DNA from 2 places in the Streptococcus sp. HMSC071D03 genome. Region 1 is predicted to be linked to the other one. Evidence: predicted binding sites of a transcription regulator. Region 1 holds the regulator's gene; the other holds the start of a gene.
What was found. Region 1 encodes HrcA, which represses chaperone genes, less so after heat shock. Its sites were predicted from a motif close to TTAGCACTCNNNNNNNNNGAGTGCTAA; they were not measured.
Positions count from the first base shown of each region.

Region 1 (4,431 bases):
CTTGTGATTTAGATGTTGGAATTGTTGTGTTGCGGTCGATGAGTTTTGTGAAGACTCCACCCATTGTTTCAATACCAAGTGACAATGGCGTTACGTCAAGAAGGACAACGTCTTTTACATCACCAGTGATCACACCACCTTGGATGGCAGCTCCCATAGCCACTACTTCGTCAGGGTTCACTGATTTGTTTGGTTCTTTACCAGTTTCAGCTTTAACAGCTTCAACAACGGCAGGGATACGAGTTGAACCACCGACAAGGATCACTTCGTCGATTTCTGACAAGCTCAAACCTGCATCTGAAAGGGCTTGGCGAACTGGAACTTTTGTACGTTCTACAAGATCACGAGTCAAATCGTCGAATTTAGCACGAGTCAAAGTCATTTCCAAGTGAAGAGGTCCAGCTTCACCAGCAGTAATAAATGGCAAGCTGATTTGAGTTGAAGTCACTCCAGAAAGGTCTTTCTTAGCTTTTTCAGCTGCGTCTTTCAAACGTTGAAGAGCCATCTTGTCAGCTGACAAGTCGATGCCGTTTTCTTTCTTGAATTCTGCTACCAAGTAGTCGATGATTTTTTGGTCAAAGTCGTCACCACCGAGTTTGTTATCCCCTGCAGTTGCCAATACGTCAAAGACACCATCACCCAATTCAAGGATAGATACGTCGAATGTACCACCACCAAGGTCAAATACCAAGATTTTTTCTTCTTTGTCTGTCTTGTCCAAACCGTAAGCAAGAGCTGCTGCAGTTGGTTCGTTGACGATACGTTCTACTTCAAGACCAGCGATTTTACCAGCGTCTTTTGTTGCTTGACGTTGAGCATCATTGAAGTAAGCTGGAACTGTGATAACTGCTTTCGTTACTTTTTCACCAAGGTATTCTTCAGCGTAACCTTTCAAGTATTGAAGGATCATAGCTGAAATTTCTTGTGGAGTGTATTCTTTTCCGTTTGCAGAGACTTTTTCAGAAGTTCCCATCTTAGATTTGATAGAGATGACTGTATCTGGATTTGTAACTGCTTGACGTTTTGCAGCGTCACCAACGATAATTTCTCCGTTTTTGAATGAGACTACAGATGGAGTTGTACGGTTCCCTTCTGGGTTTGCGATGATTTTTGATTCAGTTCCTTCAAGAACTGCTACTGCTGAGTTTGTTGTACCTAAGTCAATACCGATAATTTTAGACATGTGTTTTTCTCCTTGTTATTTTTTCTCTTTTTTCTTTTTGATACTCTTCTTAGGTGGCTGCGCCGTCAGAGCTTGACTTCGTCAATCTCTTTGACTAAACTTTGAGCCTAAGGTCTCAAAGTTTGCGCAAATAGCGCCACGGCGAAGAGTATCGCCAATGGTTCGCTTCGCTCACTATTGCAAAGCTGAATAATTTTTTATCTTTCTTCATAGTTTAGTGTCGTTTCGGACAAGGTTTTTATTATGTAAATTGCGACACGAGAAGTCGAAATTATACGCAGTAGCTGATTGGCAGTTCACTTCGCAAATGCTTGTGACCAGCCTAATCACCCTTGCGGGGGTGCGTCAACGAAATCACAGATTTCTGACTTACCGCCTAGTTATACACGACTACCATAGTCGGTCTTAGGATGCGGTCATGGAGTTTGTAACCTTTTTGGAATACTTGTGCGATGGTATCTGCTGGGTGTTCATCGTCTGCTGGGAGAGTTTGGATGGCCATATGATAGTTATGGTCAAATTCGCCATCAGCTGCGATTTCTTCGATACCTTCTTGTTTCAGAGCATGTACCAAACTTTCTTGGACCATTTCCAAGCCCTTCTTCACATCATCTGTCAACCCTTCGACGGCAAGGGCACGTTCGAGGTTATCGAGTGATGGCAAGATAGCTTTTGCCAAATCTTGGCTGCGATAGCGTTGCAAGAGTTGGCGCTCTTCGTTGGCACGGCGCTGAATGTTTTGCATTTCTGCATGGGCACGAAGGTATTTGTTTTCAAATTCCTCGGCACGTTCATTGGCCAAGTCCAATTCAGACTTTTCAGGTCTTGTTTCTTCAGCTGTTTCAACAACTTCCTCTTCTTTTACTTCTTCATTTTTAATATCTTGGGCCATTTTCGCCTCCTTTAATGATTTCAATTTTAATTCACTTCATAGTGATTACTGCTAAGATAGCGGTAAAAATCCGTCAACTTCATGGTTAGAACTCGATTGACAACATTAAGTTGATTAACCAATTGTTGATAATCCAGATTAACTGGACCTATAATCGCAAGAATTCCAAATCCACGATAGGGAATCAGGAACTTACTGCTAATCACTGCTAAGTCAGCAAGACAAGATTCTTGGCTATCCGCAACTCGGACACTTTGCATCTGGTCGCCAATCAGATTTTCTCGAATTTCCAAAGCTACCTTTTGTGGCTGATCAAAGAATTGATAGGCTGCTAGATTAGCGAAATTCAAAAGATTGACTTTCCCAGAAACCACGATATTTTCATTGAACATTTCTTTGAATATATGCTCGACGAGATCCATAACGTTATCCGTTGTTGTAAAGTAACGTTGGATAACTTGCGGAATCTCTGTCCGAATCTTGTAATGAATATCCAAAACAGTTTGATCCAGGAAACGCTCTTGAATCATGGTCTTGAGGCGATTTAAATCCTCCTGCAAGAAATTTCTCGGAATCAAAAACTGACTGGTAACTGTTCTAGACTCATCAAGCGTAAAAACTGCCAGTGCTGTATGTTGTCCAAGGACAACAATATCAAAAGCTGTCAACTTCTGCCTACTTGGTTCAACATCCAGTGCTACAACCGTACAACCACTCAAGTCTGCCAAGATTCTCGTTGCCTCTTGAAGAATATCCTCAAGTTTGAAGAATTCCTGATCAAAGGCTTTTACAATCTCATAAACTTGATTCTCAGCTAAACGGTCGAAGGATAAGGAGTGTTTGACATAGTATTGAAATCCAGCTACACTCGGCATCCGACCACTGGAAGTATGTGCCTTTTCAAGCAAACCTTGCTTTTCTAAAGCCGCCATGTCATTTCGAATGGTAGCACTACTAGAGTTGATAGACTCTTGCAAGGCTTTGGATCCAACAGGTTCGTGCGTTTTGGTAAAGATGTCAATAATCAGATTTAAAATATTCTGCTGACGTTCTGTAACCATCTCGCTACTCCTCTCTGATAGATCTTTTTAGCACTCGTAACCTCCAAGTGCTAACTCATGATTCTATTATACACCCTTAGAAAAGAATGTCAAGACAAAAACTCAAAAAATTAGCACTCTTTTACCAAGAGTGCTAAAAATCAGTCTGAGGACCTAGAAAATCATCTTACATTCTCAAGATATTTCTTTTTAAGTCTGTAAAAACTATAGATTAGATATAAAATCATGAGGGCATAAAGGGCAAAAATAAGGAAGAAAGACTGAGAGAGATTTTCGCGAAACAAGCTCATACAAATAGCTAGACCGCCAGAGATAGAAACTGTAGATGTACGAAGTCTAGATTTCACATCAGCCCATCGAAGACGATTGTCCATGAAAGATTGATCATTTAAATCTACATCACAAGTTGCTTTTCGAAAAACAGAATAAGAACAATTTTCCACAAATTCCCATCCTCTATCCTTAATACTTTGTAAATCTACCTCATTTTTTCTAAGATAGCTAGTATTCCACACACGGTAAATCACATCATCTGGTCGGCATTGGTCAAAACAGAAAAAGCCAAAACGATTCGATTTAAATTTCCAACCTTTCAAATGCATCTCATGCAAATAATCTTCTACCTTATCCAAATCAAAAATGGTAAACATTTGAAATTGTACTTTGCTATTCATTGTCTAACCTCCAAAATGGTTTTATTTATCAGATAATTCTTTCCACTTTTGACTCAATCTCCAAAAAATATAAGAAATCTGAATCGCATGGACTATCAATAAAACTCCATCGATTATAACAATCAAAAACATTTCCCAACTGAAAGAACTACCTCCAGTGACAAACTTTGTGAAAACCGGTAGTAGAGCTAAAAAGAGAAGCAAAATAGGAAGCATCCGCCTCGTTAAAATCCGTTTGACCATAGCTAACTTCCCGGCCACGTCGTTATAAATTTCAAACTCCGCATCCGACTCAATTTCAGAATGTGCTTTTCTAAAGTAGGAAAACCCATTAAAGTTTGTAATATGCTCCCAACCACAGTCTTTAAATAGTTGTAAATAGGAGGCTCTCTCTGACTTTTTCATAGGATAAAAGTCCAACTGATAAGACACCTGCTCTGGTTGGCACTTTTCAAAAGTATACTTAACCGCAACTACTAAGTTAGAGTAACTTACTTCCTTAAGTTTCCAGCCTTGAGCATGCATTTCTCTGAGATAGAGAGCCTCTCTATCATAATCCGCAATGGTAGCAATTCTATAAACAACTTTCTTTTCCATCAAAGCTCCTCCCGACTATTTCTG
Region 1 covers NZ_KV807720.1:9,986-14,416, reverse strand. The annotation lists gene dnaK (molecular chaperone DnaK) at 1-1,183, opposite strand, end outside; gene grpE (nucleotide exchange factor GrpE) at 1,560-2,075, opposite strand; gene hrcA (heat-inducible transcriptional repressor HrcA) at 2,102-3,136, opposite strand; gene HMPREF2837_RS03135 (DUF2812 domain-containing protein) at 3,298-3,810, opposite strand; gene HMPREF2837_RS11850 (DUF2812 domain-containing protein) at 3,832-4,407, opposite strand; gene HMPREF2837_RS03125 (PadR family transcriptional regulator) at 4,407-4,431, opposite strand, start outside.

Region 2 (4,431 bases), on a different contig from region 1:
TCCCAACAATATTGGAACGACCAATAACGACAGCATTTTTGCCTTCTAAGTCAATCCCATACTCATGAAACATTTCCATAATACCAGCAGGAGTTGAAGGAATCATAACTGGGTGACCAGACCAAAGGCGTCCCATATTAAGCGGATGAAAACCATCCACATCCTTTTCTGGATCAATGGCTAGTAGAACAGCCTCTTCATCGATGTGTTTTGGTAATGGTAACTGCACCAAAATCCCATGCCAAGCTGGATCTTGATTGTATTTGGCAATCAAATCCAACAATTCCTCTTGGGTAATTGTTTCAGGAACTCGCACAACTTCACTCTGGAATCCTGCTGCAATAGCTGAACGTTCCTTGTTACGAACGTAAACTTGGCTGGCTGGATTTTCTCCGACTAAAATAACGACCAAACCAGGCACCAAGCCTGTCTCTTCTTTCAATTTCGCAGTCTTTTCAGCCAATTGTCCCTGTAACTTGGCCGCCAAGGCCTTCCCATCAATCATCTGTGTCATGTGTTTTCTCTTTTCTAACAAATATCTTCTATTATATCAAAAATATACTTGTCCCTCTAACACTTCTTACCTAAGAGATCTTATAGTCTGAAACTATAAGAAAAAGCCCTTATCGAGCTTTTCTAGATTACGATATTCTTACAAAACCTTACTCAAGAAATCCTTGGTTCTTTGTTCTTGGGTTTGTTCAAAGACTTGCTCTGGAGTTCCGTCTTCGACAACAACACCGTCAGCCATAAAGATGACACGGTCTGCTACCTCACGCGCAAAGCCCATCTCATGCGTTACGATGACCATGGTCATTCCTGACTTAGCAAGTTCTTGCATAACTGCTAGTACTTCCCCTACCATTTCTGGGTCTAGGGCAGAAGTCGGTTCATCAAAGAGTAGGACATCTGGTTCCATGGCAAGACCACGAGCGATAGCAATACGTTGTTGCTGTCCACCAGACAAACTTTGTGGATAAGCATCTGCCTTATCTGGTAAACCAACCTTTTCCAAAAGCTCATGGGCTCTCTTCTCAGCAACTTCCTTACTTTCGCCTTTTGTCTTAATAGGAGAAAGCGTGATGTTTTCCATTACTGTCATATTTGGAAAGAGATTGAACTGTTGGAATACCATTCCCATCTTTTCACGCATGGCAAAGAGGTCATTTTTCTTATCCGTAATATCCACTCCTTCAAAGATGACCTTGCCTTTTGTCGCTTCTTCGAGGAGATTCATGGAGCGAAGGAGGGTTGACTTCCCGCTACCTGACGGTCCGATAATCACCACAACTTCTCCCTTTTTAATCTCCAGATCAATTCCTTTTAAAACTTCATTTTTCCCAAAATTTTTATGAAGGTTTTCAATTTTTATAAGCGTTTCAGTCATTATTTTTTCTCTCCTTGTCCCATACGATTTTCAAAAGCTTTCAAGGCTAGTGTCAAGACAGAGGTCATAATCAAGTAGTAAAAGGCCGCAAATAAGAGTGGAGTTAAAGGTAGGTAGGTGGTTGTTGACACCGTAGTAGCTCCATTCCACAATTCCATGACACCGATTGCTGACAAGAGTGAACTATCCTTGATAATGGTAATAAACTCATTCCCCAAGGCTGGCAAGATATTCTTGATAGCCTGTGGCAAGATGACATAGCGCATAGCATTTTTAGGACGAATCCCTAGAGAGTAAGCCGCCTCTAATTGCCCTTTAGGTACTGCATTGATACCAGCACGAACTGTTTCTGATACATAGGCACCACTATTCATAGAGATAATGATAATCCCTGGAATCAAACGTGAAAAATCAACTCCCAAAACTCCAATCTGAATTGTCGGAGCATTGATGTGCATAAGGGCGAAAGCAATCATGATCTGTACCATCATAGGTGTTCCACGGAAAATCCAAATATAAACATTGGCAAGCCAAGCTAAGGGCTTCATTTTAGAACGTTGAGCAAAAGCCAAGACTATCCCTAAAATTGTTCCCAAAAAGACAACCAAAACAGAAATCAAGACCGTTACGAGAGCACCATAATTAAAATATGGCAGATATTTAGGTAAAAAAGAAAAATTCATAGATACACTACTTTCTAACTTAAAACTTGTATAAGGATAACATATTTTGCATAAAAATGCAACTTCTTTTCCTGATATTTTCAATAAAATTTCAAAGAAAACAGAAATAGCGAGAAATCTTAGTTTTTCCTAGTCAAGTAGATACTCTTTATGGTAAAATAGTAACGATAAGAAATGGAGGAGAATCAAAATGGAATCACATTTGGTTAGAATCATCAACCGCCTAGAAGCAATGACAAAAGATGGTGGTAACTTAAAACGTAACTTTGAGCGCGAGGGAGTTGTTGTAGCTGAAGTTGCTTTTAACCATGATGAAGAAAATGGCCCAATCTTTACTCTTCGTGATGTTGAAGCTCGTGAAACATATACTTTTGATAGCATCGACTTGATTGCGATGGAAATCTACGAACTTCTATACTAATGATAGATATACAGAGGCTAATAAAAAGATCCCGACCTCACTTTTTATTAGCAATCAAACTTTGACGCGGTAGCTGATTGGACTTTTCGTTCGTCTTTTAGACTCCCAAAACTCCTAATCATCTTCGCGGGGCTGGGACTACGAAATCGAGACTTTGTCTATCGATTTCTGTCCCACCGCCTTTCACCAACGAGAATCCTTTTTGTATGACAAATAGGATTTTTTTCTTACTATCAAGATTTTCTCATGATTAGCGCTCTACTATTTATAGTGCTAGTATCCAATCTTTTTACTTGAATTGCCCAATAATCATGATATAATTAAATTATATACTTGTTTGACTATTTTTGACCTTTTAGATTTAGTCAAAACTAAGAAAGAAATGAGGTGGCGGTATGCTCTGTCAAAACTGTAAAATCAATGACTCAACAATTCATCTTTATACCAATCTCAATGGACAACAAAAGCAAATCGATCTTTGCCAAAATTGCTACAAAATTATCAAAACAGATCCTAACAATAGCTTATTCAAGGGCATTACAGATTTAAACAACCGTGATTTTGATCCCTTTGGAGACTTCTTTAACGATCTCAACAACTTTAGACCTTCTTCTAATAACAACAATATCCCCCCAACCCAGTCAGGGGGTGGATACGGTGGAAATGGTGGCTATGGTGTCCAAAATCGTGGTCCTGCCCAAACCCCACCACCAATCCAGGAAAAAGGACTCTTGGATGAATATGGTATCAATGTCACTGAGATTGCCCGTCGTGGAAATATTGACCCTGTAATTGGCCGTGACGAAGAGATTATCCGTGTCATTGAAATCCTCAACCGCAGAACTAAAAACAATCCTGTTCTTATCGGTGAACCTGGTGTTGGTAAGACAGCTGTTGTCGAAGGTTTAGCTCAGAAAATTGTTGACGGTGATGTTCCCCATAAGCTTCAAGGTAAAGAAGTCATCCGCTTAGATGTCGTTAGCCTTGTTCAAGGAACAGGTATCCGAGGTCAGTTTGAAGAGCGCATGCAAAAACTCATGGAAGAAATTCGTGAGCGCGAGGATGTTATTCTCTTCATTGACGAAATTCATGAAATTGTCGGTGCTGGTTCAGCAGGAGAAGGGAATATGGATGCAGGAAATATCCTAAAACCAGCTCTTGCTCGTGGCGAACTCCAACTTGTTGGTGCTACTACCCTCAATGAATATCGCATCATCGAAAAAGATGCTGCCCTTGAACGTCGTATGCAACCTGTTAAAGTTGATGAACCAACCGTTGAAGAAACCATTATTATCCTGAAAGGTATCCAAAAGAAATACGAAGATTACCATCATGTTCACTATACTGATGGGGCTATCGAAGCTGCCGCTACCCTTTCTAACCGCTACATCCAAGATCGTTTCTTGCCAGACAAGGCTATTGACCTTCTAGATGAAGCTGGTTCAAAAATGAACTTAACCTTGAACTTTGTAGATCCTAAGGTCATCGACCAACGCTTAATCGAAGCAGAAAATCTCAAGGCACAAGCAACCCGCGATGAAGATTTTGAAAAAGCAGCCTACTTCCGTGACCAGATTGCCAAATATAAGGAAATGCAAAAGACCAAGGTAACGGATCAGGATACTCCAATCATCAGCGAAAAGACAATCGAACACATCATCGAGCAAAAGACTAATATTCCAGTTGGTGATTTGAAAGAAAAAGAACAGTCTCAACTTATCAATCTAGCAGATGACCTCAAGGCTCATGTTATTGGCCAAGACGACGCTGTAGATAAGATTGCTAAGGCTATCCGTCGTAACCGTGTCGGACTCGGTACTCCAAACCGTCCAATTGGTAGCTTCCTCTTTGTTGGTCCTACCGGTGTCGGTAAGACAGAACTTTCTAAACAACTGGCCATCGAACTCTTTGGTTCTGCTGATAGCATGATTCGCTTTGAT
Region 2 covers NZ_KV807774.1:2,450-6,880, reverse strand. The annotation lists gene HMPREF2837_RS06910 (bifunctional methylenetetrahydrofolate dehydrogenase/methenyltetrahydrofolate cyclohydrolase) at 1-514, opposite strand, end outside; gene HMPREF2837_RS06905 (amino acid ABC transporter ATP-binding protein) at 653-1,387, opposite strand; gene HMPREF2837_RS06900 (amino acid ABC transporter permease) at 1,387-2,070, opposite strand; gene HMPREF2837_RS06895 (DUF1797 family protein) at 2,261-2,491, shown strand; gene HMPREF2837_RS06890 (ATP-dependent Clp protease ATP-binding subunit) at 2,887-4,431, shown strand, end outside.
Region 2: the regulator HrcA is predicted to act here: its motif matches at 2,742-2,768, upstream of HMPREF2837_RS06890 (ATP-dependent Clp protease ATP-binding subunit).